DNA from 4 places in the Paenibacillus sp. P4_E11 genome. Region 1 is predicted to be linked to each of the others. Evidence: riboswitches for the same ligand, from Rfam matches in the RefSeq annotation. Region 1 holds a riboswitch; each other region holds the start of a gene.
What was found. A riboswitch is a leader RNA that binds a small molecule or an ion and turns the genes downstream of it on or off. The one in region 1 is predicted to bind cyclic di-GMP.

Region 1 (7,592 bases):
GCTTTCTCTTCGAATGCGTAGTGCGGGTTTGTTCGGCATCATCATTTTGATAGCGGTCAGCACCAAATTACCGTCTGGAATTGGATATTTATCTGCTCTTCATCCGGTACTCGCTCTGATGTTGTTTTTTGGAACTGTGTCCCTCATACGGAAGACCGATGCCTTCAAAAAAGAAAAAAAGCAAGAATCTACGGAGCAAAGCGGTTGAATTGAGGTTTGATCACAATCTTCAACATGGATGGAGAGGAAAAGATGCCACCCTAATCTATCCGATTATCTACTGGTCTTTCTATTCCTTATCGCGTCTGGAGCATCGCTGCATCTGGTTGCGCATGATTATGAGAATAGAACTCATTGGTTTCGAATCAGTGTAATTGTTCTATACGGAATGTCCGGTATCCTTGTTTTCTTTATTTATATTCCAAGATATTGACCAAAAACAGAATCTAGGAGGAGAAAGAATGGCCCCTATCAGAGTACGTTACATTGTCGACGATGTAGATGCGACAATCGCATTCTACACACAGCATCTTGACTTCATTGTCAAAGCACATCCCGCACCCGGTTTTGCCGTTTTGCAGCGAGGTGACTTGAATCTTCTTGTGAATGCCAAAAATGGTCCAGGCGGAGCCGCTCAAGCCATGCCGGATGGGCGAAAACCGGAACCCGGCGGCTGGAATCGGATTCAAATCGAGGTCGATGACCTGGGCGGCTTTGTCGAGACCCTGCGTAAAGCAGGCCTACGCTTCCGCAATGATATTGTCACAGGATTTGGCGGTAAGCAGATCTTACTAGATGACCCAGCAGGTAATCCTATCGAACTCTTCGAGCCTCCAAGCAAATGATGGAAAGAACATTATTATAAGCTGATATATATTCAGTTTTCAAAAACAACAAAGAGGAGTAAATAACAAATGAAAATGAAGGTAGTTTCATTCATAATACTTTGTGCATTTCTGCTTGTTCCAACTATTGCCTCTGCTGAAGTGACCAACGGTAATGTCGGATACGGATTAACCCCCGGGCGACTCTGGGCCACGATGGACGCGGTGGTGGGGCTGATCAGCGCGATCCTCGCTGGACTGTCTCTGGCCCGCTCCGCCGGAAGTTTCGGCACCGGCAGCGGGCGACGTGGGGCCATCTTGGCCATGGTGGTGGGGCTGATCGTCATAGCCTACGCTGGGGTGCATGTGACCATATTCCCTGGTGGTCCCGGCACCGGTGACGGGCGAGTCGGGGCCATCTTTGCCATAGTGTTGGGGCTGACTAGCATGATCCTCGCTGGGATAACTCTTGCCCGCTCCCGCCGCACCGGCTGACCCGACCATGGTGCTGGTCATGTGATTAAAACGACCCATGCAAGGTTTCTCATTCATTCGTTTCCGATGTCACAAATCAGAGCCTTACATTGTTATATGTGCAAAACGTAAAAGGAGCTGAGGAATGATGAACGACTTGACATGCATAATCATCGGAGGCGGCCATGCAGGGCTTGCAGCGCTCAAAGCAATACAAGCAACGACCCGGGGCATCGCGAACGGCCGGCGTGCGAAAAGTGATGTTATTCCGGCCGGCCGCGGGCGGGGAAGAGATTATGGTTCCCTGGACGCATTATTGTTCAGATGGAGTCGAATTCGTGCGAGGTACGGTTACGTCCGTGGATAGTGGAGGGAAACAGATTCGATATGAGGATGCGCAAGGAAATGATGCCCGAATTCGTTATGACCTTTTAGTCGTGGCGGTCGGCAGCATCGTTCGGCGACCGGATCCCGATCAGGGCGGCGTCGCCTTGACCGACCCGCAAACCGCGGCAGACATCCGGGAGCGCTGGCGTGCCAATCTGTGGAAGTCTGCCGGCGAGACGAACCCTGAGGAACGAAAGCGACTGATGACAATCGCGGTTGCGGGAGCAGGCATCAGCGGTATGGAGACGTCCGCCGAGCTGGCGCTAGCCATTCGGAAGGAAGCATCGGCGCTAGGGCTGAATTCGTCCGATACCTCCGTCTATTTGCTGAATGCACAGGGGCGGCTGTTCCCGGAAGGGCCTGAGAAAGTTGGACGGAAGTTGGATCAGACGCTCAGCGAATGTGGTGTGACAGTGCTTCACAATCGTAAGGCGATGCGGGAGGAAGCAGGAGCGGTGACGCTCAGCAATGGCGATTGGCCTATGTGTATGGACGTTAGGTCTGATTCCGAATCCGGTCCTTCGCGGTATGGGCTTGCCGCTTACTTCTGATGGCCGGGTACTGGTGGATGAATGTTATCGCGTCCAAGGGATGCCGGGTGTATACAGCATTGGCGACTGTGCGAGAATCGTCGATCCGACGACTGGCAAGGCGGATCAGATGACGTGCAAGGAAGGCGGATTTCAGGCGCTCCAACTGGGGAAAATCGTGATTGCCGATCTGGAGGGCCGTTCCGCGCCGGTTCACAAATCTTTGATGGATGCCTTTGCCATCGGCCTGGGGGAAAATCGCGGATTGATGTGGGCACGCAAATGGGGACTTGATATTATCATAACGGGGAAGCTTGGGTGGAAAATCAAGAAACTGGCATGGGATTTAGCCAGTCAGCTTCGAACGAGACCAAGATTGCAATATTTCGAACGGCCCGGAAAAGGTGATACGGCGAATGGAGAAACTATACGATCAATTTAGAGCACTGCTGTTCACGCTGGCTTATCAGTTGACAGGCTCTGCGGCAGACGCGGAAGATGTGGTGCAGGACGTGTTTTTTAAGGCGTATGACGTTCATCCCGAACGTTTGGAGGAGCCGAAGGCGTATTTGTGCAAAATGGTAACTAATCGCTGCCTCGATCTGCAGAAGTCGGCCCGGAGGAGGAGGGAAGTGTACGTCGGTCCGTGGCTCCCCGAGCCGATTCGGACGCCGGAGGCGGATACGCTCGAGACGACGGTCGTCCGCCGTGATCTACTGTCTTACGCCATGCTTGTTCTGTTGGAGAGGCTGACGCCGACAGAGCGGGCGGTTTTCGTCCTGCGTGAGGCGCTGGGCTTCGAATTGATCTATCGGTGATTATGCCGAGCGAAGGAAGGTATGTTGGATGAAACAGTTTGATGTGGCAATCATTGGTGGAGGCATTGCGGGTTTGGTGGCATCGATTGAGTTGGCCCAAGCAGGTAAGTCCGTTGTCCTTTTCGAGAAGGCCAGCCAACTTGGTGGTCGGGCAATATCTGTCAAGAAAAACGGGGCTATCTTCGATCTTGGCAATCATGCAATAGTCAGGGGAGGGGCAGTGGATGAAATCTTTCAAGATTTAGGTATAAGAATGGAAGGGGGATCTCCTTCGGTAAACGTATCGGTTCTATGGAACAATAAGGTAACCCCTATGCTTAAATTTATTATCTCTCGAAACATAAGCTGGTCAGGTAAGATGGAGTTGTTAAAGTTTTTTACCAAACTTGGAAAAATCGATGCCGATTCAGTGCCGGCTATCAGTCTGCGGAGTTGGATTGAACAAGAACTTCGCGATCCGATGGTTCGTCATATATTTTACGCATTATTCAGGTTACAAACGTACTCACAAGCCCCAGATCACCAATTGGCTGGCCCCGTCATACGTTCTATGGCACGCGCGATGAAAAAGAATAGCATTGTCTATGTGCAGGATGGCTGGCAAACCTTAGTTGATCAGCTTTACGAAAAAGCAGTTCGGGCAGGCGTCTCCATGATGACAGGAACAAACGTTACGGAAATCGAGCATGATGGAGCCGTTCGTAAAATAAAGTTTGCTGACGGCCAAGAGATGGACATCACGCATGTGATTTCCGCCACCCCACCCGTAGTAACCTCCCAGCTCTTAGGAGATGCGGGTTGCAATTCTGTTTTACGTTGGAAAGAACAGGCTCGTGTCATTCAGGCGGCAAGTTTGACTCTTTCTTTGAAGCGGCTTCCAGTACCAAATCGATTTTCCGTTTTGGGTGTTGATCAACCCATATACTTCGTGAATCAATCGAAATTTATTCGATTAAGTGAAGATGGCACTTCGGTGGTACACATTGTTAAATATAATGGTACTGGTGGAACGGATCCAACAGCTGACGAACGACTCCTCGAACAAATATTGGACTTGATCCAACCGGGCTGGCAGAAGGAAGTCGTTGCTAGGCAGTACCTCCCCAACATAGTTGCAGCCTACGACTATATGCACTTAGGCAGGGAAGATCGATTTCCAGGTCCAGCCGTACCCGAAATTGCAGGGTTTTACGTGGCGGGAGATTGGGCCACCCATGGAGAAAATTTGGCAGATGCTGCGGCGGCAAGCGGAAGACGTGCGGCGCGGCGCGTGTTAAAGGATATGGGGGCGGGCCGTAAGGGTGGGCGGGAAACCATATTGGTGTGAGTGACAGGAAGAAAGCGGCAAACTGTCGAAAGGCAGTGACGCAAAGCCACGGATCTTCTCACTGTTCAAGTGATGACCGCCGGGCTACCCAATCTGCCAAACACGGCCTATGGGGTCGTGTTTGGTGTTGGAACTTTCTATAACTATTATACATCTAAAGAGCAGCTGTTTTTGGAAATCTACTATATCCAAGGGAATGAGAACCTCAAGAAATGGCTCATCGAATCGATTGATTTGGATCTTGAACAATACTATTGCCCGTTTTCTTTGATTCGTTGGTCTACACGATACTCATAAAGATGAAATTGACATTCAACATTTCCCTGAAATTATTAACAGAAAGATAACTAGGGATGGGTGGGATGGAAATGAGAATGAGATTTATAGTAATAATCTTGTGTGGTCTGTTCATCTTCCCCCTATTCGGTTCAGCGCGAAGCGATGGTAGTATGCAAGAAGAGCGATCTGGAACTTCAGTTTTCTCCGAAGTGGATGCGTATATTGCTCGTGAAATGAAACGACAACGTCTTCCGGGGCTGGCTCTCGGGATTGTACAGGGGGATCGTATTCTTTACCTTAAGGGATACGGTCAAGCTGATTCATCGGGTCGTCCTGTAACACCTGAAACCCCTTTCGGAATAGGTTCGATCGGCAAGTCGATTACTGCTATGGCCGTTCTGCAACTTGTCGAAGCAGGAAAAATTGACTTAGATGTACCTATACAGCGCTATATCCCCACTAAGTATAACGGTGCAGAGTCCATTACTGTACGTCAGTTACTTAATCAAACAAGCGGGTTCACCCAAATCTCAACATTTAGCAACACGCTGGCAAGTGTCAACGATCGATATCAAAACGCTATAGAGAAAAACGCCTTGTCTTATGCGGAAAAGTTTTTAAAGCAAACCAATCAAACCGAACATCCCTACAGGTATTCGAACGCAAATTATGTACTGCTTGGCTATATTGTGCAACAAGTATCCGGCCAGTCCTATGGCGACTATGTGAAGGAACATATTTTCAGCCCTCTGTCAATGCATAACAGCTTTATGACGCTCGATGAAGCAACTGTTAACGGACTGGCTACGCCCTACCGTCGGATATTGGGGTACAACGCTGCCTATCATGGCCCCTATGTTTATATTGCAGGGGATTCGCCGGCGGGTTACCTCTATTCCAGTGCGAAGGACATGAGCCAATACTTGATTGCCCAAATGAACGGCGGCCGATTTGAAGATGATTCCGTGCTCTCTTCGGAAAGCATACGACTTATGCAGACCGAACCTGTTCCGGGAACGTACGCCATGGGTTGGATGACAGATCACATTAACGGTTTACCGGTTATCGGTCAGCCGGGTGGCTCGATAGGCTTCCAAGCCCAAACTTATATTGTTCCGGAACAAAAACTGGGAGTTATCGTGTTCGCTAACGTACTTGACGCGATCGATGCTGCTTGGCCCAAAACACACGTCATTACGACTACCCACATCGCCTCCGGGGTCATAAACTTACTGAATGAACAACCGATTGGAGGATCTGGTCTAAGCATTTCGCAGAAATACTTGCTCGTAAATGGATTAATATTCATGCTCAGCGCATGGTTATTATACACGACCGCTCGAACTGCGAAGCGCTGTCTTGGGCCGTGGAGTCCTGACAATTCTGGCCATACTAAAATATCTATCAAAGTTATATCAAGAATTGTCCTGGATTTTGCAGGTCTGTTTATTGTCCTGATGTTGAGTATGACTCAAGTTGTGCCGGTATGGCATATTGCAACAATCTTTCAGCCGGATGTAATCCCTTGGCTGAAGATAATGGCTGTACTTATGGCACTGAAGGGAAGCATGGAATTTATTCGGTTGGTTCGGTCGATTTCGCATGAAAAAACATCAAAGTTGAAATGTTGAGAATCGTTCTTTCCTCGTACCGGCCATTACGCTGATCCTGGGCAAGTGGACTTTCTGGCCCGGACACCGCAACTCTGTTTTAGACACTGATTCAACATCTATCGAAAAGCAATCCACATGGCCATCTGTGTGAAACAGGTCGCATGAATGGCGATTTTGGATGTTCCCGCATACGAGTCATGTGGAATGCTATGTGTTGTTGTTAGGAAGTAGTATTTGAAAGGTCACATTAATTTGCCAGCCCAAGCGGTTTCCGCTTGGGCTATTTTTATGTAAGAGATTTGAGTACGTTAATAAAACCTTCATACCTACATAACACAGGTCAAATCATTCATTGTTATAGTATATTGATCTACCAGACTATCAGGAGGCACACAATGAAACGATTTTATCAGAAATGGATAGCATTTATTCTTGCTATCATGATGTTGACGCCGAACACAAGTTGGGTAACGGCAGCAGGTGCAAGTGATTCGATTCCAAGCCTGCTCATTACCGAATTGGTCGTGAATCCGAAAGGTGCAGCACCGGATTTATATGAATTTGTAGAACTTTATAATAATTCAAATGTACCTGTTTCGATGCAGAATTACGCGATGACGAATGTGGCTCCCAATGGAGGGAAGCAAGACTGGACGTTTAGCGATAATAATGTGGTACAGCCCTATCAATCGATCGTTGTGTGGGTTCGTAATATTGCTTCCAATGCCCAGGCACAAAATAGTCTGTTAACGAATACAGACTTCTTAACCTTCTACAATCTTCCAGCCAATACGAATATGACGTCGATTAACTCAAACGGCGGGATGATCAATACCGACACCAGAACCATTACGCTAGTGAATAAAGCAGACAACCGAGACATGGTTAAGGCTAAATATGTCTATACTGCAGCGCCGGGAGCAGCGCTGGATGGGAAAGCGGACATCTTCAAATATCCTGAGGACGGTTCCATCAATATGCAGAATCTCGGCAACGTTGATCCAACTCCGGGTTCCGTCGATCCATCGCAAGTACCACCTATTCCAGCCTCGCCGGGGGGTACTACGGACGTACCGGATCTGCTCATTACCGAGCTCGTGACGAACCCGGCCGGTCCGGCTCCGGACTTGTTTGAGTTTATTGAGCTCTATAATAACTCTGACAATCCCGTTTCACCGACGGGCTACTCGATTACGAGTCTGGCTCTCGACGGTTCGAAGGAAACTTGGCGTTTGACAGAAGATAAGATTATTCAGCCGCATTCCACGTTGATTGTTTGGATCCAGAATGCAACGTCTAATGGAAATTTAACCCTAGTTGATTTCTTGAATTTTTATAAG
Region 2 (7,592 bases), on a different contig from region 1:
TCCATAATCGTGATAAATCTTAGTTTCTTTCACATCAGTTAACAGATGGTTATAGGCGGCAAAACAAGTAGAAGGCGGACAAATCAAGTCCTGCAGCGTAATCGCCATCAGTGTCTTCGCCTTAATCCGAGTAGCGAGGTTCATCCCATCGAAATAGCTGAGTGTGCGGTACACTTGCTCTTCCTTCTCATGCTCGGGGTCGTAACGGCGGAACCAGTCGATAATTTCTCTGTAAGGCCCGGCTCCGTGGTGGGCGACCGATCTTTGAAAATTACACAAGTAAGGGAACACCGGCATAGCTACCTTCGGACGAGAATCAAGCCCCGCTACGGCTAACGTCAATCCGCCGCCCTGGCTGTTCCCGCATACCGCAATCCGGGAAGCGTCGATCTCTTCACGCGAACATACGAAATCAATCGCACGTACGCAATCCAAGTAAGCTTGCTTGAAGTAATATTCATTCGGGTCCAGAATCCCTTTCGTCATATGCCCGCCTACACTTCCGGCACTGTAGGAAGCACGGTCCGGCGTGAGACCGGATTGACCGCGAGTATCCACAGTCAGCGAAGCATAACCCATAGCTGACCATTGCAGCAATTCATAGACTCGGCTGCGACTCCCGCTATAGCCGTGGTAACGTACGATAACCGGCATCGGCCGTTTTGCAAGCGCTTCCTTAGGCACGACATACCAGCCATGCACCTTCGTTCCGTCTGCACCATCATACACAATATCGTATCCGTCAACCGATGCGACCGGATAATCGATCCGAGTGAGCTGGGCATTTAATGGGATCGCGCTCGACTTCGCCAATTCCTGTTCCCAGAACGCATCGAAGTCCTTTTCTTTCGTCAAGCTAGGCTTGTACTCCCGTAGTTGTGCTAAGGGCATATCGACCAATGGCATACTAACAGCTCCTTATTCGTCCTTTTTTACAATTAGTGACAAGTTCTCATTCCATATGGTACTATATTCCTGATGTTTCGTAAATATTGATAAAAGGCAAACCCGTCCGAAAGGCGGGGACGCAAATCCACGGGTCTTCCGAGCCGGACGTCTGGTACAGACTTCAGGTTCTATGATAGCCGGGCTGCTCATTCGAGTCAGTCGCTGCCACCGGTAGCGGCTGTTCTTTTCAATGATGCCTGAGCGCAAGGGAGCCTTCTCGATGGATGAATTGAACCGGATCAAACATCTGACATTGTCGGTTACGAGAGAGCTCGTAGCCAACTGCCGATTCTGCGTTGAAATCGCCCTCGACCCCGATGACAAGACACCCATTCAATGCATCAAGTTTTCAGGAAACTCAACACCAATCAGCGTTAATGCTACAACTTGCCTTACTTGTAAAGAATACTTGAAGAAGCGATTGCCTGTTCCAGATGAAGGGTGGGCAAAAGTGGAAAATGACCTGTAGAAACAAACAGGTAGTACGACCCAGAATGGGTCGTTTTTTGTTAGGGTGCTTATTGATTTAGAGCGGCTTCTGTGTCAATATAAGGCTGATGAACTTACTGATACGAAGAAACAGGTGACTCCCAGCGAAAATGATGAATCAAGCCTTTTTCCGATTGTTAACCGAGCTATCCTCCCGAAAATGGATTTCCAGCATTACCGGTGCATTCGCCCAATCGAGCGTGAGCCGTCTGCTAATCCCCCGTTTCGCCAAGCTGTATGGTATTCGACTGGATGATGCAGAGAAGGCGGTGAGTGAGTATCGTTCGCTGAATGAATTTTTCACGCGGAGGCTGAAGCCAGGCTTACGGCCGATTCATGAAGCAGTCGACTCCCTGGTCAGTCCGGTCGATGCCTTGATTACCGGTATCGGACGGATCGAGTCCGGTCAACTCCTGAACGTGAAAGGGCAGGATTATACGATTGAGGAGCTGCTCAACCAGTCGCCTCGTATGGTGAACTACAAGAACGGATTCTATTATGTCCTCTACTTGAGCCCGACCGACTATCACCGGATCCATGCTCCTGTCTCGGGCCTTATATTGGAAAAAGAACATGTGCCGGGCAAGGTGTATCCTGTCAATGATTTTGGCTTAACGCAGATGAGACGCGTGCTGAGCCGCAACGAGCGACTGATCACCTACATCGAGCATGAGCACGGAGAGATCGCGGTCGTGAAGGTCGGTGCGATGAATGTGAGCAGCATCCGCTACTCGGAAGCGCTGCCTGATCGGCTCGAACGAGGCGGCGACCTTGCGTACTTCGAATTCGGCTCGACGGTCGTCTTGTTGACCGAGACCGGAATCTTGACCCCTCGAGCCGACTTGCAGGTCGGTTCTAAAGTCAAGATGGGCGAATCACTCGGTACTTTGCATGATAAGTAAGGCGGGCGGTGTGCGGATATTGAGGCTGTCGATTAACTGTTGATAGAGGCTAAGACGGCCGTTCCGAGTGAAAAAGGACCCTTAGTCATCCCCACAAAGTGAAGCTAAGCTCTGTAGTATTTCCGAGTACTTTGTGGGGGGCCCGGGTTTCAAACATCTTGTTTGAACCTCCTTGATTGTATAAGAGATTCAGCGGTGGGAGGTTCAAGCCAAAACTCGCCAGGGTCCTCTTTTTCACTCTCCACTTCCCTTGTCCACAGTTAATCGACAGCCTCATATTTCATGTTACAGCTCGCTCGGCACTGCCTTTAAAGACGAGCAGTAACATAAGTACAATCAGAAGCACAAATGCCATCGAACAAGCACAAAACGGTGCCATCCTGTACAGGGACGGCACCGTTTTGTGCTTGAAGTAGACAATTCATTACTTTCCAAGATGTGCTTCCGCTTGCCGATATACAATAGCCGCCACACGCATCCGTTCCACTCCCTCCTCAATTCGCTCTTCCGATAAGTGGGAGAATATGAAACACGCGCTAGCATATGCATTTTCGTAAAAGTAACTCCTTCCATCTCCCCATACAACTCCCGCCTGCTTACAATGTGTCTGGTATCGTTCGTAGCTGGCCTCGTCACCGCGCCAGCGGGCGAACACATGCAGACCGGCATCGGAGGGCACGACTTCGAACAGTGTGCCCAACTCACGATCGAGCAGCCGCCGGAACAGCTCGAATCGGCGACTATACACTCGGCCCATGCGGCGCATATGACGCTCGTAGCCGCCACTCCCCATGAATTGCGCTAACGCCCGCTGCTCCAGAAGGGATGCGGGGTACGGCTCATATAGCCGCAGCGCCCGAACAAACGGCTCCAGGAGCCGTTTCGGCAATACGGCGTAGCCGATACGCAGCTGCGCTTGCATCGTTCGCGAGAAGGTGCCGACATAGACGACGCGCCCGGCGCGGTCGAGCACCTTTAGCGGTTCAATCGGCCGCCCATGGTGGCGGAACTCGCTGTCATAGTCGTCTTCGACGATGACAGCGCCGCGCTCGGCGGCCCACTGCAGCAGCGCCTGCCGACGAGGCAGGCTGAGCACCGTCCCAGTCGGGAATTGCCGACTGGGCGTCACGAACGCGAGCCGGGCATCCCACGGCTCGATCACCAGCCCCTGGCCGTCCAATTGGCCAGGGACAGGCACGCCGCCGGCGGCGCGGACGGCCGAGACAATCCCGGTGTAACCGGGATTCTCGATCACGGCCGGCTCGCCAGCGTCCAGCAGCAGCTGCGCGGTCAGCGCCAGCGCTTGCATGGACCCATTGACGATGACGATCGCGTCCGCCGTCACCGTAATGCCCCGCGCCCGCTTCAAGTGGCGGGCAATTGCCTCGCGCAGAGGCAAATAGCCTTGCGTGGGGGCGGTCGCGCCCGGCGTTTCCGTCTTCTCGCGGACTTCCGCGTACAGAAGACGGCGCCATTCAGGCGCGGGGAACGGCACAGGCTCAACCTGGCCGAAATCGAACACTATGTCCCCGCTGTGGAGCTCTCGCACATGCTCCAACGGACTGCCACCCTGTTCTTCTTGCCTCAACCCAGTATCACCCGCCCGCCCCTCTCTTCGCGATGGCTGAGATAGTTGGCCAAGGCGGCTCCCCCAGTCTGACAGTCGAATGTGCATAGGATCCCCGACTTCCCCATCAGCGGCTGCTTGCCGGAACCGAATATACGTCCCGCTCCCCGGCTCCGCCTCCACATAGCCTTCAGCGGCGAGCCGCTCGTACACTTGATTGACAACGCCTCTAGACAACACATATTGACGACCGAGATCACGGCTGGACGGCAATCGGGTTCCATACTCCAATCGCCCGCTTGAGATCGCTTCCCGTAGTGCATAGTACAGCGCCGTCTGCTTGTAGCGGTGTGTCTCCAAATTCAATTCAAATGGGATATGAAATTCCATTCAATCCTCCCCTAACTTATCCGCCGCAAAAAGTGGTCCATTCAAATCCATCATAATTGGTGCTTTTTATTTGTCAATCCACTTTATAAGATAAGACAAACAAGGAGAGGGTGATCGTCGTAAGAAGAGAAGAATTTGATATGGCATCCATCGAGGAGACGGAGTCGTTCCTGCAAGAAATGAGCTTCGGGGTGTTGGGCTTGCACAATGGGGAGTATCCGTACTTGGTGCCACTAAATTTCGCCTATACCAATGGCAATATTTATGTATACGGCAGCAAAATCGGGCTTAAAATGGAGGCGCTCGGGGAAGATCTGCGTGTCAGCTTCAGTGTGGCCAAGGAATATGCAATAATCCCATCTTACTACTCGGACCCTGTATTCGCTTGCCCGGCGACAGCTTATTTCAAATCCGTTCTGATTCGGGGGAAAGCGGCGGTTGTGGTGGATTTGGCGGAAAAAGCGGAAGCCCTATCTGCTCTGATGGAGAAGCTTCAGCCAGAGGGCGGATATGACCCAATTGATCCAAACATTCCTGCTTACGCATCACGGGTAAAAGGTGTGGCCGTTGTGCGGATCACCCCCGAGCACCTATCGGCCAAGTTCAAGTTCGGTCAGAACCTGCCTGAAGCGAAAAATGAACATATCCGCAATGAGCTGCTTCAGCGGGACAAGCCGATGGATGCGGAAACCGCCGAGCTGATGGCCCGCTACTGCCCCGCACATCGTAGCAAAACCTAGCCTACTGCTGTCTAACTTCTCATCAAATCGAGGAATGTGCAGCGATATGGGGTCCAGATAGAAGACGATTCATGAACTCAAATAGTGGAAAATTCATCCGTTATTTTTATATTAAATCCCAAAAGCGAAGGCAAAAATAAAAATAAAGGAAAATTCATCCGTTATTTCAGGTAAAAAAACGATCTTCTCAGCAATAGCGGAAATTTTCTCCACTAATTTGCTATTCTCGCAATATTCGCGTACAACAAAAAGGCCAACAGGGAACTCAGTTCCCTTATTGGCCGTTCAGCCCTTCAGCCCTTCAGCCCTCCAGCCCATCGCCTCAGCTCAAGACTTATACCCCCGGCCCGTCACCAAGTGCGTGATCGCCGGAATTTCCTGCTCCAGCATAGCGAAGATGCCTTCCGGATAGACCGGCCGTTTCTTCAACTGAGATAGAGAGCGCCACACCAACTTAACCGAGGAATGCTCCTTGTGCCACAACGGTTCGGGAATATCGTTCGTAACCAGCAGCTCGCACCTGTGAATCAACGTAACCTGATGGTGCTCCTTGCCATAATATTGGAAAAAATGTTCGTTCACGACCAGCAAAGGCCCCACTACGACCTCAAGGTCATATTCCTCCATAAACTCACGGATTATGGCCTCGGATGCGGTTTCTCCGTACTCTACAGTGCCTCCGGCGAACCGATAGAACGATTCGTCCTCATCGCATTGCACGAGCACTTCTCGCTCTCCCGCTCGATCATTAGCCGAACGGCCTTGCCGGAGCATAATACCCGCCGCTCTAAGTTTCGGATTCATAATCGCATGCTCCCTTCGGACAAAAAGGACATAATCGAGGCTGTCGATTCATAGTCGATTGAGGCTATGACGGCCGTTCCAAGTGAAAAAGGACCCCTAAGTATACCCCGCAAAGTGAAGACAATGCTCTGTCGTGAATTCCTAGTACTTTGCGGGGGCCCCGTAAGTTCTAACATCTTGTTTGAACCTCCTTGGATCGGCTAAGGGGTCTAGCGGTATGGAGGTTCAAGCCAACTCGCCGGGATCCTCTTTTTCCATTTCCACTCATGTGTGCGCTATGTATCGACAGCCTCTAATCTCCTCTGTCATAATCCAACTTTTCTCTATTGTACATTACACGGGCACGGAAAGAAATTCCTGTTTGTTCTCTAATTGCTTGTATCGGTAAGTTTTCAGACTTCTATACATGAAGTGCACTCGGTGGTGACGCTCCTCCTCACAAGTGATATAATAGCGACATAAAGTCGAACTATACGATTGGAAGGATGACTTGATTCAAATGAACCCAATGGTGAAGCAGCTTAATGAAACGATTCAGAGAGAGAACACACATGTATTCGACATGCTATCAGGACTAGGCAAAGCGATTTATTTCCCCAAAGAAGGCATCTTGAGCCAATCGGCCGAAGCTAAGGTTAAGGCTAAAACCTATAACGCGACAATCGGGATTGCCCTCGAGAACGGTCAGCCGATGCACCTGAAATCCATTCAAGATACACTTAGCGCTTATTCGCCCAAAGATCTATACGAGTACGCCCCGCCTGCGGGCAAGCCAGAGCTTCGCAAAGCTTGGCGCAGCAAGATGATTACCGAGAACCCTTCCGTTCAAGGCAAAGGCTTCGGGAACCCGGTTGTCACGAACGCGCTGACACATGGACTGAGCATCATTGCCGATCTATTCGCCGATGCGGGCGATGCGGTTATATTCCCCGACAAGAACTGGGAAAATTACGAGCTGACCTTCGGCGTTCGCCGTGGAGCTGAGATCGTCAACTTCCCTCTCTATAATGAGCAGAATAAATTCAATTCCGATGCCCTGCGCGAAGCCATTCTGGCCCAACGCAATAAAGGCAAAGCGATAGTCGTACTGAACTTCCCGAACAACCCGACTGGCTATACGCCGACTCCGGCGGAAGGCAAAGAAATCGTCGCCGCCTTGCTCGCCGGTGCCGAAGCCGGCATCAACATCGTTGCCGTCACTGATGACGCCTACTTCAGCTTGTTCTTCGAAGATTCCGTCACAGAATCGCTGTTCGGCCAACTGGCCAACCTGCACCCGCGTATTTTGCCAGTCAAGGTGGACGGTGCTACGAAGGAAGAATACGTGTGGGGCTTCCGCGTCGGTTTCATCACATACGCTTCCGAGAGTGAGGCGCTCTTGAACGCGCTAGAGCAGAAGACGACTGGCATTATTCGTGCCACGATCTCGAGTGGCCCGCACCCCTCGCAGACGTTCGTCCTGCATGCGTTGCAATCACCGGACTTCGAAGCGCAGAAGCAAGAGAAGTTCGACATTATGAAAGGCCGCGCCAATAAAGTGAAGCAGCTGCTCGACAGTGGCAAATTCGAAGGCGCTTGGACCTACTACCCGTTCAACTCCGGCTACTTCATGTGTCTGAAGCTGACCACCGTTGACGCCGAGACGCTCCGCGTTCACTTGCTGAACCAATACGGGATCGGCACGATCGCCTTGGGTACGACCGACCTGCGTGTTGCATTCTCTTGCATCGAGGTCGAGCATCTGGAGGATCT
Region 3 (7,592 bases), on a different contig from region 1:
GATGTCATATTGCCGATGAATTCCAGGGAACACATGTTCACTCTTGAATTTCTGAATCCGTCTGAGGTAAGAATCCGGCTCGGTGCCCCTCTTTTCAACAGTTGTTTGAGATGGCGCGGCTGTAGCCGGGAAGCTGCTGGTAATAGTCTCCTGGGAAGAGAACATGGAACACCTTCATCCCTGCCTTCCGCACCGCTTGCAGCAGAGTGGGGAACACCATCGCGGCAATTTCATTCGATCATGTCAAGTATTCAACAGAGCGGTATCTGCCTGAAGACTCTTCGGGTGTCCCGAACGCACCAGCGTGCATCACAACGATTGCCGAACGGTTCAGATCGAATTCATAATCTGTCTTGGCCCAGCCGCCAAACCCTCCTGCAGGAATCTGGAGACTGAAATCTGCATCATGCTGTCGGTAATAACAAGTCGGCATTCGGACGATGCTCATATGTATTACCTCCTAATTGTGAATCATTCTCTCATCATACGACCAATTGCTAACATAATGCTACCTTAACACAATTGGAATCAAATATTACATATCCCGAATTCGCGGCACAAGATGCGGATCGTACGGTTATCAAGCCTCCTACGAATCATGATATAATGCTTGCATCATCCGAGTAATGGGAGGCCCCGCACTTGTTTACTCGTAAATCATCGGCTGTCGAGCCTTACTCGGCCTGTCACTTCTGGTTACTGCTTGCGGCGGAAGAGAGTATTACCGGTTACAACTACGAGCCCTGGCACATCCGCTATGTTGGGATTGACATCGCCAAAGAAATTTCCGAACGTGGTATAACGCTAGAGGTATACTTCCAGGATGCCGTGCCTGTCAACAAGTAATGATGTACTTGTGCTAACAATCTAAGAAGACGAATAAGAAGCCCGGACAATGGAGTCCGGGCTTCTATTATGTAAGGTGCGTATTCCACAACTCTCGCTCGTTATCGGGCCAAGCCATTTTTGTATTCCTGACAAGCGAGACAAGTTGAAACATCGACGCAAGTCGGATTCATCTTGCCAGTGAACTTCGTACAGTAAATCGGGGTCTTGAATTCAATATTCGAAGAAATCATCGAGCTGTAAGCGCAATTTCCAATCAATTCGACAGTTAATCGATGCAAATCGGTCTTCAACTGCTTCACTTCTTCCATTAATTAGCACCCCCTGACACTGATGTTGTCGCATTGCTAAACAATTAAAAGAACGCTGCCCATATGACAGCGTTCATAAGATCCGCTAGAGGGCAACCCGGCTGTCATAGCTTGCGCTGAAGACCCGTAGCTTTGCGTCCCCGTCTTTCGATCGGGTTTGCCAAATCATGCTAATGTACTACCAACCAGAGACTATAGTATCATAGATTCCCGCCCTTGTTTAATAGGCATATCGGACTATTTGTTATTCATGTTGTCACTTCGGCTTCCTGGCCTCGAATCGCAGTCTCACATAGTCCGCCATCCAGCCCTGTTCTCCATACAATGCTGGCCTAACTTCCTGTTCGATCTCCTGATAAACCGTCTCCAGCTGTTCGTTCGTCAACCCTGATGTGAAGGCTCCACCGAACATCCCGATCCAATGGAGAAGCCCATGTTCGCGGTCATTCAATGCCGTCGGACGTTGGAAAGTCACGAGACGATCGACCGTGAAGCCCTGATCTTCCAGCAGTGTGGCATATTGCCCTGCGGTCGGGAAATACCAAGGATTGCAGGCTATGGCATCTATACCGCGCCTCGTGACGGCCCGTTCCAGCGCCGTGGCAATGTGCGCTACGTTGCCCTTCGCGCCGAACTCGCCGACGAAGCGGCCGCCGGGCCGCAGCGCATCCCAGACGCCGCGGATCACATCCGCCGGGCGCTTCATCCAGTGCAGCGCCGCATTCGAGAAGACGGCGTCATAGGACGGTGATGTGCGGAAGTCTTGTGCATCGGCGACCTCGAATGGCAAGCCAGGGTACTTGGCCCTAGCCTCAGCAATCATCTCCGCCGATGCATCCATGCCTTCTACTTCCGCGCCTGATGAGGCGATCAGAGCAGTCAGATCACCGGTACCGCAGCCCAGATCAAGTACCCTCATGCCGGACTGGGGATCAAGCCAGTTCACGACTCCCTTGCCGTACTCCGAGACGAAGCCCAGCTGATTGTCATAAAGCCTCGAGTTCCATACCTGACTTATGTTGATGCTCGTTGTTCCTTGATCCACACTTGCTTTCTTTTCCATAATAGCAGCTCCCTTGATTAAATGATCTAATTCTTTACTTGTTGGTTTCATTATGATCCCAGTCCAGTTATACGTCTAATATATAGAAGCTTTAATATTAATAGGTAATTCCTATAATAGGATGACATAATAATTCCTGCACCTCACTCGATTTCATTTCGTCGGACTTGCTGGAATTATTAATTATTTGTAATGAAACTTGATATCTGTTACAGTGCCATAGGAATGTTTATTGATTCGGGAGGGTATATTGATTTGTTAACAGAGACAGCAAAACCAGAATTAACTCCAATGCCGATATTCAGGTGCAACAATAAGGAATGCAAAGCATGGATTCGCGAGGAGCTCGCTTCATCACCTTCACCAGATTGTCCGTTGTGTAAGGGGAAGATGGTTCGCAGCTTCAAGCATCTACCCAAGCTCGCTAAGACGCCCAAGCCAAGGAAGCGTCCTTAACTGCATTACGACCTCATAGCATACAAAAAAGTCCGGAACCTGCTGACATTCAGCTAGCTCCGGACTTTTATTTTGGTGGGGTTCTTTAGCGATTCAGGAGGCTTCCTACATAGCGCAGCAGCTCATTGGCTGAACCGGTCGTATAGCCATGCTCATCAACGAGTCGTTTGATTACTTCGTTGATTTTCTTCAGTTGGTTCTCATCTGGCGTTTTCGTCGACGTCGTAATCTTGACAATATCCTTCAAGTCCGTGAATAGCTTCTTCTCGATTGCTTCACGAAGCCGTTCATGACTGCCGTGCTCGAACTTCTTGCCCTTGCGGGAATATGTCGACATGCGGATGAGAATCTCTTCACGGAACGCTTTCTTCGCATTCTCTGACACCCCGATCTGCTCCTCAATCGAACGCATGAGTCGCTCATCCGGGTCCATCTCTTCACCGGTCAACGCATCCTTGATCTTCTGCCAGTTGCAATACGCCTCGATATTGTCCAGGTAATTGTTGAACAGCGTCTTGGCCGACTCCTCGTACGAATAGACGAACGCTTTCTGCACTTCTTTCTTCGCCAGCTCATCGTATTCCTTGCGGGCTACGGAGATGAAGTTCAAATACCGCTCACGCTCTTCCTTCGTGATAGAAGGATGTTGATCTAACCCGTCCTTGAGCGCACGCAACACGTCCAGGGCATTGATGAATTCAAGATTTTGCCGGATCAATGCGCTCGATATCCGATTGATTACATATCGTGGATCGATGCCGGTCATGCCCTCTTCAATATACTCGTTCTGCATCTCCTTGAGGTCGGCGTCCTTGAAGCCTTCCACCGTTTCTCCATCGTACAGGCGCATTTTCTTGACCAGATCCATCCCTTGCTTCTTGGACTCCTTCAGCCTCGTCATGACAGAGAAGATCGCAGCAGCCTTTAGCGAGTGAGGGGCGATGTGGATGTGCTTCATGTCACTCTGTTGGATGAGCTTGCGGTAGATCTTCTCCTCCTCCGACACCTTCAGGTTGTAAGGAACAGGCATCACGATCATTCGCGACTGGAGCGCTTCGTTTTTCTTATTGGAGATGAACGACTTGTATTCGGATTCATTCGTATGGGCCACAATGAGCTCATCGGCAGAAATGAGCGCGAACCGACCTGCTTTGAAATTGCCCTCCTGGGTGAGCGATAGCAAGTTCCACAGAAACTTCTCGTCACACTTCAGCATCTCCTGGAACTCCATCAGCCCGCGATTGGCCTTGTTCAGTTCCCCATCGAAACGATAAGCCCGTGGATCGGACTCCGTACCGAATTCCGTAATGGTGGAGAAGTCGATGCTGCCCGTGAGATCGGCGATGTCCTGCGATTTCGGATCGGATGGACTAAACGTCCCGATGCCAACTCGTTCTTCTTCCGAGAGGAAGATTCGTTCGATCATGACCTCTTCGATCCGGCTGCCAAATTCGGTTTTGAGCCGCATCGCGCAAGACGGACAGAGGCTGCCTTCAATCTTGACGCCTAACTCGCGTTCGATGTCGGCACGGAGCTGGGCTGGCACCAGATGCAGCGGTTCCTCATGCATCGGGCAGCCTTTGATCCCATAGAGCGCCCCATCCGGCGTCCGGGAATAACGTTCCATCCCACGTTTCAGCATCGTCACAATCGTGGATTTCCCGCCGCTGACCGGCCCCATCAGGAGCAGGATCCGCTTTTTCACATCGAGGCGTCTGGCTGCGGAATGGAAATACTCCTCGACGAGCTTCTCAACGGTCCGATCGAGCCCGAATATTTCATCTTCAAAAAACTTGTATCGTTTCCGCCCATTCTCCTCAGTTATCCCGTGCCAAGCAATCATATCGTACACGCGCGAATGCGCGGTTTTGGCTACACCGGGATTGGCTTTGACAAGATCGACATACTCGGCAAACGTACCGCTCCAGGCGGCTTGTTCCTGCTCCCGACGGTGCTCCGATATCCGTTTAAAAATGTCCATGGTGCCCTCCTCTCATCTGTACACGGCTAAACGCGCTTTCCTGTTCTGAGCTATTCCCTTTTGTATGTCTAGTTGTAAGCCGATGCTGAAGACCATCATGAAAACCAATGCAAGCCGATTGTGTACCGAGTGCGAGCCAACTCTGTGTCAATTCTGATACAACTCCGTATTCTTAGTGATACCGCAGTTGACTGCGGATTTCTTGACGCTGGGGTTTAGATTAGCAGTGTATTACATCCATATGCATCAAGCCCTGCGAAGTTGCCCAAAAATTTGCTTGAAGAAAGCTCAACTTTGCAATTATGGTATAATGATCGTGAGTTATTGTCAGGAAATATGACACATCGAACAAGTAAAGGAAGGACGAACAGGATGGCGATCCAAAGCGAAACCGAGCTTTATCTTCCTGTCAAAACATATTGGGAAACGCTAGGCTATGAGGTGAAGGGCGAGGTCAAGCATTGCGATATGGTGGCAATCCGCGGGGATGAGCCGCCTATCATTATTGAGCTGAAGAAAACGTTTAATCTACCTCTCGTCATTCAGGGAATCGATCGGCTGCAGCAAGCCGACAATGTGTATTTGGCTGTGGAGCTGCCCGCCACGGGAAGGGCGCCGCACCAGTTGAAGTGGTCCGAGCTATCCCGACTGTGCCGCATGCTCGGACTAGGCCTCATCACGGTGCGATTCTACTCGAGGCGCAAACCGAAGGTCGAGCTGCTCTGTCATCCTGAGCCTTACACACCGCGACGCAGTAAGGTGAAGGCTACTCGCTTGCTGTACGAGTTCAAGGAGCGCTCCGGCGACTACAACGTGGGCGGCAGCACGAAGCGCAAGCTCGTCACGGCCTACCGCGAGAAGGCGCTCTACTGTGCGTATTGTCTGCAGCAGAGCGGACCTTCGAGCCCTCGGCAGCTGCGAGAGCGAACCGAGAACGCGAAGGTGCAGCCGCTGCTGCGGGACAACGTCTACGGCTGGTTCGCCCGCGTCGAGCGTGGCGTGTATCGCCTGACCGACGCAGGCGAGCAGGCGCTGGAGCAGTACGCGGACATCGTCGCGCATATGCTCTCGGGCAAGGCCATTGCTGCGGCGGTGGCGCGGGATTGATGCTGCACGGTCGATTTCCGGCCCTACAGGGGGGGGCGGCGGCGTTTCGTTGCTGCAAAGCCGATTTCCGGCCTTACAGCGGGGGGCGACGCCTTTTCGTTGCTGCAAAGTCGATTTCCGGCCTTACAGCGGGGGGCGACGCCTTTTCGTTGCTGCTAGGCCGATTTCCGGCCCTACAGCCGGGGTAGCGACGCCTTTTCGTTGCTGCTAGGCCGATTTCGAGGCTGTCGATTCATTTCTCGAGCTGTAAGACGATTTTTTCGTCTTACAGCTCCTGCGGCTGGCGTTTCTCGGGCTGCAAGACCGATTTCGAGGCTGTCGATTAATTGTGAACAAGAGGAGTGGAAAGTGAAAAAGAGGACCCTGGCGAGTTTTGGCTTGAACCTCCTTACCGCGAAATCCCTTATACAATCAAACAAGATGTTTGAGCATAAGGGTCCTTTTTCACTTGGAACGGCCGTCTTAGCTTCTATCTACAATGAATCGACAGCCTATTTTTCGTCTTACAGCACCTGCGTGGAGGTTCAAAAAATTTTTCACTTGGAACGGCCGTTTTCCCGACAAATCCGCAACCGCTTACAGAATAAAATAGGAGGCCCAACAAAAAATAAAAGGAATGAATCTAGTGTTCCTCGTATATGTATATAGTAGAAAAGTCCTGCTAGCTGCTAGGGGTACGATATTGAATCGTGGCGGTGTCATAGATGGGCAAAAACAAGATGGTCAGCGTAATGACGATTTGGATGATCGTGACTGCAGTGGGAATTGCAGGTTGCACGAAAAAAGAAAGCAGTCAGTCTGTTTCGCAGAAGTCGGCGAACTCAACCGAGTCTGCATTCGGATCGACTGCGAGTTCAGCCACCGAACCTGCAGCCAGATCAGGATCCGGATCAAGGTCTGGATCTGAAGTAGGATCAAGATCAGGACCTAATCCAGCATCAGGAGTGTCGGCTGGATCATCACCATCTCATGCATCACCCGATTCCAAATCTGCAACCGCTTCCTCATCTCCATCTGTCTCTATATCGAGTTCTCAGTCTTCCGCACATGGAACAGGGGAGCCATCCCGATCCAATCCGCCTAACGAACAGTCGATGTCGATGAGCCTCTCAACGTCGGGTCACCCGGACACGAAAGCAGAAGTGTCTGTCGTACCCATTCAACCTGCACCTGCACAGCCAAATGCCAAGCTAATTTCCCCGGAGCCAACGCCGTCACAGCAACATCAACAACAGCAGAAACCTATAGAAACAGCCCATATTACCCGTATCCCGGTATTAAATTATCATAGTATAGGTACAGAACCCGACAACAATGCCGTGCTCGATCCTAAGAAGCTAGAAGAGCAGATGGCTTACTTAGCCAAAGAAAAGTATACCCCTCTAACGCTGCAACAGTTCATCGACATATGGGAAGGCAAGCTGCAAGCTCCGCCGAAATCTGTATTGCTCACATTCGATGACGGCTATGCAGACAATCATGAACAGGCACTGCCGATATTGAAAAAGTACGGGTTCCACGCCACCCTATTCATGTCGCCTGGATCAGTAGGCGATGGCTGGTATATCGATTGGAAGCAAGCCAAGGAGTTGCAAGAAGCAGGCTGGGACATTCAGCCACATGGGATGACGCACCCTCAACTAACCAAGTTAACGGAGGAGAAGCAGCGAGTAGAAATTGAAGAATCGGCCAAACAACTCGAAGATCATCTCGGGATCAAGTCGGAAGTATTCTGTTATCCTTACGGCCTGTTCAATAAAACTACGATCAAACTATTACAGGAAAACAAATACAAGCTGGCATTCACAATTGATCAAGGGTTTGCGGA
Region 4 (7,592 bases), on a different contig from region 1:
CTTTGGCATCGTAAGGGTTGGACGGACATACCACCTTAATCCCCGGAGTTTGAATCATTAAGCCTTCCAGGCTGTCGCAGTGAAGCTCAGGTGCCTTAACACCGCCACCGAATGGAGTACGGAACGTGATCGGGCTGTTGTACTTGCCGCCAGAACGGAAACGCATCCGTGCCGATTGTGCCACGATGGAGTCCATCATTTCGAACATGAACCCAATGAATTGAATTTCCGCAATTGGACGGAAGCCCATAACGCCAAGACCGATGGCCAACCCGCCAATACCGGACTCTGCGAGCGGCGTATCGAATACGCGTTCTTCGCCGAACTGCTTCTGCAAGCCTTCCGTAGCCCGGAACACCCCGCCGACGTTCCCTACGTCTTCTCCGAAAATCAATACGTTCGGATCACGCTCCAGCTCTACTCTCATCGCGTCCGTAATCGCTTGAATCATCGTCATCTGTGCCATGGCTTACTTTCCCCCCATTGCGGCGATATAGGCCGCCTTCTGCTCTTCCAACTGCTGTGTTGGTGTTTCGAACATGCTGTCAATCAAGCCAGGTATGGTCATCTTCTCCGTGGACTCTGCCTTCTTGATCTGTTCAGCAACGGTTTCTTTCGCTTCTTCCATGACTTTGTTCTCGTCTTCTTCTGTCCAAAGTCCCTTGCTTTCCATATATTTACGGAAACGGCCGATTGGATCTTTCTCCACCCATTCCGCTTCTTCTTCTTTCGTACGGTATTTAGTCGGATCATCTCCGGACATCGAGTGCGGGGAGAATCGGTAAGTAATAGCTTCAATTAGAGTAGGACCTTCGCCATTGCGTCCACGTTCAGCTGCTTCACTGACTGCTTTGTACACCGCGAGCACGTCCATGCCATCCACTTGTACGCTGCGAATTCCGGCGGCAAGACCTTTCTGTGCGATCGTCTTGGCTGCGGATTGCTTCTCGCGTGGAGTGGAGATCGCATAACCATTGTTCTGTACGACAAAAATAACCGGGAGGTTGAATGCACCTGCGAAGTTCATGCCTTCGTAGAAGTCCCCTTGCGATGAGCCGCCGTCTCCGGTATACGTAATCGCTACATTTTTCAACCCGCGCTTCTTGAAGCCCATTGCAATACCGGCAGCTTGAACGATCTGTGCACCGATAATGATTTGCGGCATAAGCACATTCACGTCATCCGGCACTTGCCCGCCATGCTGGTGGCCGCGGGAATACAGGAACGCCTGATACATAGGCAACCCGTGCCATACGATCTGCGGCATATCCCGGTAACCTGGACATACGAAATCTTCCTTCACTAATGCGAACTCGCTGCCGATCATCGCAGCTTCTTGCCCGGATACTGGTGCATAAAAGCCCAGTCGTCCTTGACGGTTCAAGCTTACGGCACGCTGATCCCATACACGGGTAAACACCATGCGGCGCATTAGCTCACGCAATTGTTCGTCGCTTAGTTGGGGAACGGCTTCTTGATCGATTACGGTTCCGTCAGCGGAAAGTATCGTCAACGGTTGAATGTCTTCCATCCTGACTTCGGATAAGGATTTGCTCATGGCGATCACCTCGAACTAGAATTGTTTGCTGCCTGAATTGAAAACTGTTATAGTATATTACATAACCTGTTCCACTAAACTGTGTAATACTGTACCTATGGAACGTGTATTTCTCGATAATATCAAGTATAACAGGGCATACTCATTATATAGTACAGTTTTCAAAAAAGCTAGTGACAACTTTCCCTGCTTGCTTCTTGATTGTTCCTTGATTCCATCCGTTTTCCTGATTTACTTCGGTTATTTTGTGCCAAAATCAACGAAATAACTCCAGGTTACTATTAATTCAGTCCCTAGGCTGGACTTCAGAAGGAGACTTCGCTATGGATCAATCCATTTATTATAAACGCACGATCGTTAAGGAACACATACCCTCTCTGCATCTTCATCAAACACGGGTTGTTCGAATTGCGCTCCCCCCGGGATATAACGAGCTGTTGACTTACCCCGTAATATACTGCCAAGACGGTGAAGATTTTATTAATTTTGGACGGATCGTGACTCAATTGACACGACTTGTGTTAGATGAGGGGTTGGAGCCTGCCATCATCGTCGCAGTAGACGTGGATAAGGCGGTGCGGACTGAAGAATATGCGCCTGAGGGTACGCGGTTCGAAGCCTATTGCCGATTCTTCGTGGAAGAGCTCGTCCCGTTCGTTGAAGACAAGTATCCCGCTCGACCTAACACGCAATCTCGTGTGCTGGCGGGAGACTCGCTCGGCGGGACGGTATCGCTGCACTTGGCGTTGGATTATCCGGCCCTGTTCTCCCGGGTACTTACGTTGTCCGGGGCGTTTCTTCCCAGCACGCAAGATCGGTTGCGCTTGGAAAGCGACTTGTCTTCGCTTGAACTGTACATGCTGATCGGATTGCAGGAGGAAAGTGTGGAGACGAACAGCGGGGTATTCGACTTCTTGGCCGCGAACCGAATCTCGAGACAGCTGTTGGAGGAGCGACATACACGATTGACGTATTTGGAGAAGGATGGCAAGCACATCTGGGGATTTTGGCAGACTGAGCTGCCGGAAGCTCTACATCATTTCTTGGGTTAATTGGGGTAGAGATAGACGGATTTTCCGTCTATCTCCGCGCTTTCCGCCTTGGCTTGGGCGAGTTAGACGCATTTTCCGTCTATCTCATCGTTTTCCGCCTTGGCTTGGGCGAGATGGACGGATTTTCCGTCTATCTCGTGGTTTTCCGCCTTGGCTTGGGTAGAGTTAGACGGGTTTTCCGTCTATCTCATCGTTTTCCGCCTTGGCTGGTGCGAGTTAGACGGGTTTTCCGTCTAACTCACACCAGTCACTGAGGGCAAACCCATCAACTGTCATACCTCAACTTCAAATCCGCCGCCTTCTGCTGAAGCTCGTCCATCGATGGTAGCTGCGGATGTCGAGTCGTCAAGCCCCCCCACTGCTGCAGCGTTTGCTGCAGAGCTAAGGCGAATGTGCGAATCGTGATCCCTTTACCGCTGGCAAGGTTGGCTAGGCTACCCATCGTTCCGGACTGAATTCTCGGGTAAGCCAACCCTGTGTCTGTACCGCCGTCTTCCCCAACCTGATCATACTCATTAGCTCCTGTTACTTCTTGCTTTGCTCCTGTACTAGCTCCTGTTGCTCTTGCCTCCGCTCCCGCATTTCCAGCAGCTCCTGCTCCGTCCTCGTCGATACCTTGAGGATTCTCCTCGCCGGTCGCCATCTCATAGAACATACGCACCATTTGCGCACGACGCTCCGCATGGCCCTCCACAACAACGAAAGCTTGCACGACATAAGCGTGTTGCTGTCTGCGTTGCGAGATGCCGCAGAACTTCCGCCCATCGATAGACAGATCGAAGTCGCCCGGACAATACGAACCTGCTACTTCACCCGCTTCGATATCTACACCGAACCGTTGAAGCGTTTCAGTAATAAGCTGGCGCATCCGCTCGAAGCCAGCCCGAAAGTTCGGCTTGCCCACCGCATTCGGTAAGATAAGCGAGACGTTCAGTACACCAGGATCCAGCGGAACCGCCGCCCCACCAGAGTTGCGAACCCCAACTTGATAGCCTTGAGCGCTAAGCCAGCGAATGCCCAGCTCCGCCATAGGCAGGCGACGGTCGCGCAAGCCCAGCACCAATGCCTTCTCATGACGCCAGACGTGGGCAACAGGAGCTGCGCCTTCACCGACCTTGCGGCACATGAGCTCGTCATAGGCGAACGGGATTAATATGTCACCGACAAGCGTCCTTGCGCTAGTGTCGTGGATATACAAACTATGTTCCTTGTTGTGTTGTTCGGTTTCATCTTCACTTCTGGATGCCATATGTAGTCGTACTCCTTTCTTAACTCCTCCATATTACGTGATTTCTATACAAAAAGAAATCAACTTGAATGAACGCAAAAAAACCTCGATACCCAATAGCTGTAAGGAATACAGCATCCGGTTCGAGATTTTCTAAATAAGGCGGTTTAGATGTTGCCCTGTTTGGGCTTCAAACCGGGGACCCATGCGTCAGTATCATACCCTCGCACTTCCCAGTAGCCAATATGTTCTTTGTCGATCAATTCAATGCTTTGCAACCACTTGACCGACTTATACGCATACATCTTCGGAACAATCAGTCTGACTGGCCCACCGAGATCTTGGGGAATTGGTTTACCATCCAACAATACTGCAACCATTACATCACTCAGTGCAGCCTGAGCCATCGTCAGCGTATCCGTGTACACGCCGTCGCCGGAATAAAATTTGACGAACTTCGCTCTTGACTGAACACCTGCCATCTCCAGCAGCTTAGCTAGCGGAATGCCTTCCCACGTGTTCTTATACACCGACCACCCGGTTACACAGTGAAAGTCGCTTACTTGTACACTGCGATTCAAATCGATGAACTGCTTCCAATCCCAGGATTGTGGTCGATCCACCAAGCCGGATATCGTGAACTTCCAATCATCCGAGGAGAACGCCGGAATCGGCGTTACACTATAGATGCGATATTCGCCTTGACTCCCTCCGCCAAGCGGCACCACGGAGTCAGGAAGAGGCTGCGGAGCCGGGAGCATCCGGTTGCCGTCTTGATTCGGATCGTACTTCGCCAGGTCGATCCCTCCACTACCTCCGCCGAATAGCCATCTGGCGAATTTGGGCCCGATAAGCAGCACCAGCAACCCCACGAAGCTCCAGCGAATGAACGTGCGGCGAGTATACATGACGTCGCGCAGCTTATCCGTGAGTGAGCGGGGAGAAGGTGACCATGTCTTGGCGCTGCCGCTGACATCCGATTCAGAGCTGGCCGAGATGGGCTGACGCGGAGTCTCCCGACGTGCGGCTCCATCTTGTCGATCACGCTGTAGCACTGCACCAGGACGCTTCATCTTCAACCATCTGCTGCGCGTCACGGAGTGGTATATGGCATACGGCACGCCAACCCAAGTGAACAAATCATGTACAACGAGCATCGTGTTCGTCCAAGTCGTTGGAAAATGGCGGAACTGCCACAGAACTATGCCAGATATAATCCACCCCGCGAGCAGCACTAGTACAACACCAAGGTTCCACTGCTGCTCAGGCTTGCCGCGCAGTTGTCGAATGTGCCGGATCATACGCGGCATGTACATGAGGATGATCAGAGCCGACAATACACCAAGCCAGATATGCGCTTGCTTCGTCCACACCCGTACGGCCCCTAGCTCGCCCCTGATTGAAGGAATGAACAGGATGATCCCGGTCACGGCGAGCAGCAGCACTAACCAGGCATTCCATGTGTGCAGCACCGATAGCTTCTTGCCATACGACTTCTTCCTCCACCAGTCCCATAACCTCATTAGACTCCGCTCCTTATCATCAATCGCCTGGTATTCGCCGTCCAACCTTGATATGTGCCGAGTTCAATTATTAATTCCATTGTATAGCAAATAAGAACGTGACGAAAGGCCGTCAAGCGGCAAAATAACCCCACAAAAGTGGAAAGTGACGTGAGGCCTTTGAAGCAAACTCCTATTACTTTGCGGGGGGCCCTAGATTTTACAGCACAAAAAAAGCACTACGCGTGTCCGTCGGCACAGACAAGAGTGGCGCTCTATGTAAGTGGCATTCCCTTCTGAGTCTTAAGCGAATCGACGTGCTGTCTTATTTTGCAGCAAGTGGAACAACGATAGGATCGATTCGTGATGCATGGAGCAGCGAAATGAAATCTTCACTTCCCCTTTCCAATAAAACGTGAACAGACTGTTTTTTTGCCCGATGACAAGTTCCACATCCCAGCAATTATCATTCAGCTTGTACTTGTCCCGGTTAAAAAATAACTTAGGTCCTTCAGACGTGTGATACATACCAAAAAAATCGCCGCCTACCTTGAAATAAAACCCTTGTTCGGCCACACTTGTCTCGCCGTACACAATCCATCATCTCCTTTATCCCTAATTCGTATCGCTAAGCCGTTCGAGGTATGAATAAAAAAACTCCAACCCTCTTTCGGTAGCTGGCTGGCTTGACCCGAAGGCTGTAGCCCCTGTAGCTTTGCGCCGCTGGCTTTCGCCAGGTTTGCCATTATCGAGAATGTTCGAAGTTTGTCGTAATTTCTATAGTTGCTTACCAAGCATAATCTATTGTGCGTCCTTGTACATCGTTCTTTATTCCTATTTTACTACTCAATATGTCACTATTCGTCTTCCATACAGGGAAAAAACCGGGCAGGGACCCGGTTTCCTCGGTGATCGTCCTTCAAGCCGTATTAAATAAAGCAAGAACGAAGGATAATTACCAACAGAATGAATAATACCAATACAATACCAACGCTTGAAAAAGGACTAACTACTCCACAACTTGCACCAACGCCTCCAACGAATCCCATATTCAGTCTCCTCTCTGCCTTACAATATCTGTGGCTGCACCACACTAACTACTGTATGAAGGTAGGGAGGGGAAGGATTGGATATATGCCTGTTTTCCCAAAACAATAAATGGTATTCACCATTCCATGACTTGTATATGTCCATGATAGTTGGTATGGCGTCGTCAGTCTGAGGAAGATCCTGACCCTTCGCTTCCGCCACCGTCTCCTCCGCCACCATCGTTGCTATCGTTGCCACCACTGCTCCCGCCGTCCGACCCGTAGCCGAACCATTCCCCGCTGCTATCTGAACCAGGATCGGATTCATTACCGCTGGCATCATGGCTTTGTTGATCACTAGAGTCGTTATCTATTTCAATGTTGCCTACTATATCGCTGTACGCCCCATCACCAGCCATTGTATCGGTAGATGATTCTGCCGCCCGCTTCTGTTCGTTCAGCATCTCGTTCATCTGCTTCGCGTAATCGGTCGGCTGGAGTACGGAGAACAAGAGCATCGCACCTGCAATCGAAGAGAAGTCCRTACCTCCGAATCCTTCGGTTCTCCCGCTGCTTCCTAATGATTGATTCTGCAGATTAGATTGTTTGTTAAGGTATGCTTGCTGGATTTGGCGTTTTGCTTCCCGGATCAACCAGTCGACGGTTAGCTCGACTTCGCGATGCATATCCACTGATCTTCCATTGAACAATGATTGTTTCAAGGCATCCGGTTGTAGCCGTTCCAACTCTTCAATATGATCTATGCCGAGCGGTCCCTGGAAAAACCCTTGCCATATACGCGAACTATAAGTCATCGGCACGAACAGCTGTGCATACACCCAGTCGAACCATGCTTTCTCCTCCGGCATTGGTGACGCTTTCAAATACGGAGCATGATGCACGGCGAAACCAATGAACTTATCGCAGAACTGCTGGTATTCTCGAGTGAACAAGAGCATTTCATGCCAGATATCATCCACCCGACTGCTGAACATAGGTACGTTCTTCAGCACCGCTACAATAAGGAAGTATCGCTTCAACTCCACCAAATGCCAGTCATATTCCGAAGATGTAATGCGCGAATGACGTTGCAGCACCCTGTATTTGATCCGTTCGGCGTATTCGCCTTCGGCAAATGCTTGTTCCAGACGATCTACGGCCGGCTGCAGTGGTACACCATAACGCAATCCAACTGAAGCAGGCGGCGAGCCATTGAACACCAGA

Region 2: linked by a shared signal. The riboswitch ahead of AC1DWB_RS09085 (hypothetical protein) and the one ahead of AC1DWB_RS27550 (serine hydrolase domain-containing protein) in region 1 are both predicted to bind cyclic di-GMP.
Region 3: linked by a shared signal. The riboswitch ahead of AC1DWB_RS06060 (hypothetical protein) and the one ahead of AC1DWB_RS27550 (serine hydrolase domain-containing protein) in region 1 are both predicted to bind cyclic di-GMP.
Region 4: linked by a shared signal. The riboswitch ahead of AC1DWB_RS06540 (hypothetical protein) and the one ahead of AC1DWB_RS27550 (serine hydrolase domain-containing protein) in region 1 are both predicted to bind cyclic di-GMP.

The regions. Positions count from the first base shown of each region.
Region 1 is NZ_JBFUIX010000112.1:3,425-11,016, forward strand. Features, by position in the region: gene AC1DWB_RS27515 (DUF6220 domain-containing protein) at 1-208, shown strand, start outside; gene AC1DWB_RS27520 (VOC family protein) at 462-845, shown strand; gene AC1DWB_RS27525 (DUF6223 family protein) at 915-1,319, shown strand; gene AC1DWB_RS27530 (FAD-dependent oxidoreductase) at 1,484-2,236, shown strand; gene AC1DWB_RS27535 (FAD-dependent oxidoreductase) at 2,154-2,657, shown strand; partial or broken gene AC1DWB_RS27540 (sigma factor) at 2,632-3,018, shown strand; gene AC1DWB_RS27545 (phytoene desaturase family protein) at 3,062-4,360, shown strand; cyclic di-GMP riboswitch class I at 4,367-4,452, shown strand; gene AC1DWB_RS27550 (serine hydrolase domain-containing protein) at 4,723-6,270, shown strand; partial or broken gene AC1DWB_RS27555 (lamin tail domain-containing metallophosphoesterase family protein) at 6,648-7,592, shown strand, end outside.
Region 2 is NZ_JBFUIX010000016.1:38,510-46,101, forward strand. Features, by position in the region: gene AC1DWB_RS09080 (acetylxylan esterase) at 1-906, opposite strand, end outside; cyclic di-GMP riboswitch class I at 992-1,098, shown strand; gene AC1DWB_RS09085 (hypothetical protein) at 1,169-1,417, shown strand; gene asd (archaetidylserine decarboxylase) at 1,551-2,339, shown strand; gene pdxR (MocR-like pyridoxine biosynthesis transcription factor PdxR) at 2,764-4,296, opposite strand; gene AC1DWB_RS09100 (pyridoxamine 5'-phosphate oxidase family protein) at 4,410-5,036, shown strand; gene AC1DWB_RS09105 (NUDIX hydrolase) at 5,364-5,843, opposite strand; gene AC1DWB_RS09110 (aminotransferase class I/II-fold pyridoxal phosphate-dependent enzyme) at 6,340-7,592, shown strand, end outside.
Region 3 is NZ_JBFUIX010000009.1:59,749-67,340, forward strand. Features, by position in the region: gene AC1DWB_RS06045 (hypothetical protein) at 1-8, opposite strand, end outside; gene AC1DWB_RS06050 (hypothetical protein) at 239-448, opposite strand; gene AC1DWB_RS06055 (hypothetical protein) at 643-846, shown strand; gene AC1DWB_RS06060 (hypothetical protein) at 948-1,157, opposite strand; cyclic di-GMP riboswitch class I at 1,246-1,329, opposite strand; gene AC1DWB_RS06065 (class I SAM-dependent methyltransferase) at 1,414-2,220, opposite strand; gene AC1DWB_RS06070 (cold-inducible protein YdjO-related protein) at 2,512-2,676, shown strand; gene AC1DWB_RS06075 (PrkA family serine protein kinase) at 2,762-4,657, opposite strand; gene AC1DWB_RS06080 (DUF2161 domain-containing phosphodiesterase) at 5,030-5,764, shown strand; gene AC1DWB_RS06085 (polysaccharide deacetylase family protein) at 6,469-7,592, shown strand, end outside.
Region 4 is NZ_JBFUIX010000010.1:35,276-42,867, reverse strand. Features, by position in the region: gene AC1DWB_RS06565 (alpha-ketoacid dehydrogenase subunit beta) at 1-466, opposite strand, end outside; gene pdhA (pyruvate dehydrogenase (acetyl-transferring) E1 component subunit alpha) at 470-1,558, opposite strand; gene AC1DWB_RS06555 (alpha/beta hydrolase) at 1,882-2,610, shown strand; gene AC1DWB_RS06550 (lipoate--protein ligase family protein) at 2,876-3,859, opposite strand; gene AC1DWB_RS06545 (molybdopterin-dependent oxidoreductase) at 4,006-5,361, opposite strand; gene AC1DWB_RS06540 (hypothetical protein) at 5,644-5,934, opposite strand; cyclic di-GMP riboswitch class I at 6,010-6,094, opposite strand; gene AC1DWB_RS06535 (YjcZ family sporulation protein) at 6,270-6,389, opposite strand; gene AC1DWB_RS06530 (glycine-rich domain-containing protein) at 6,554-7,592, opposite strand, start outside.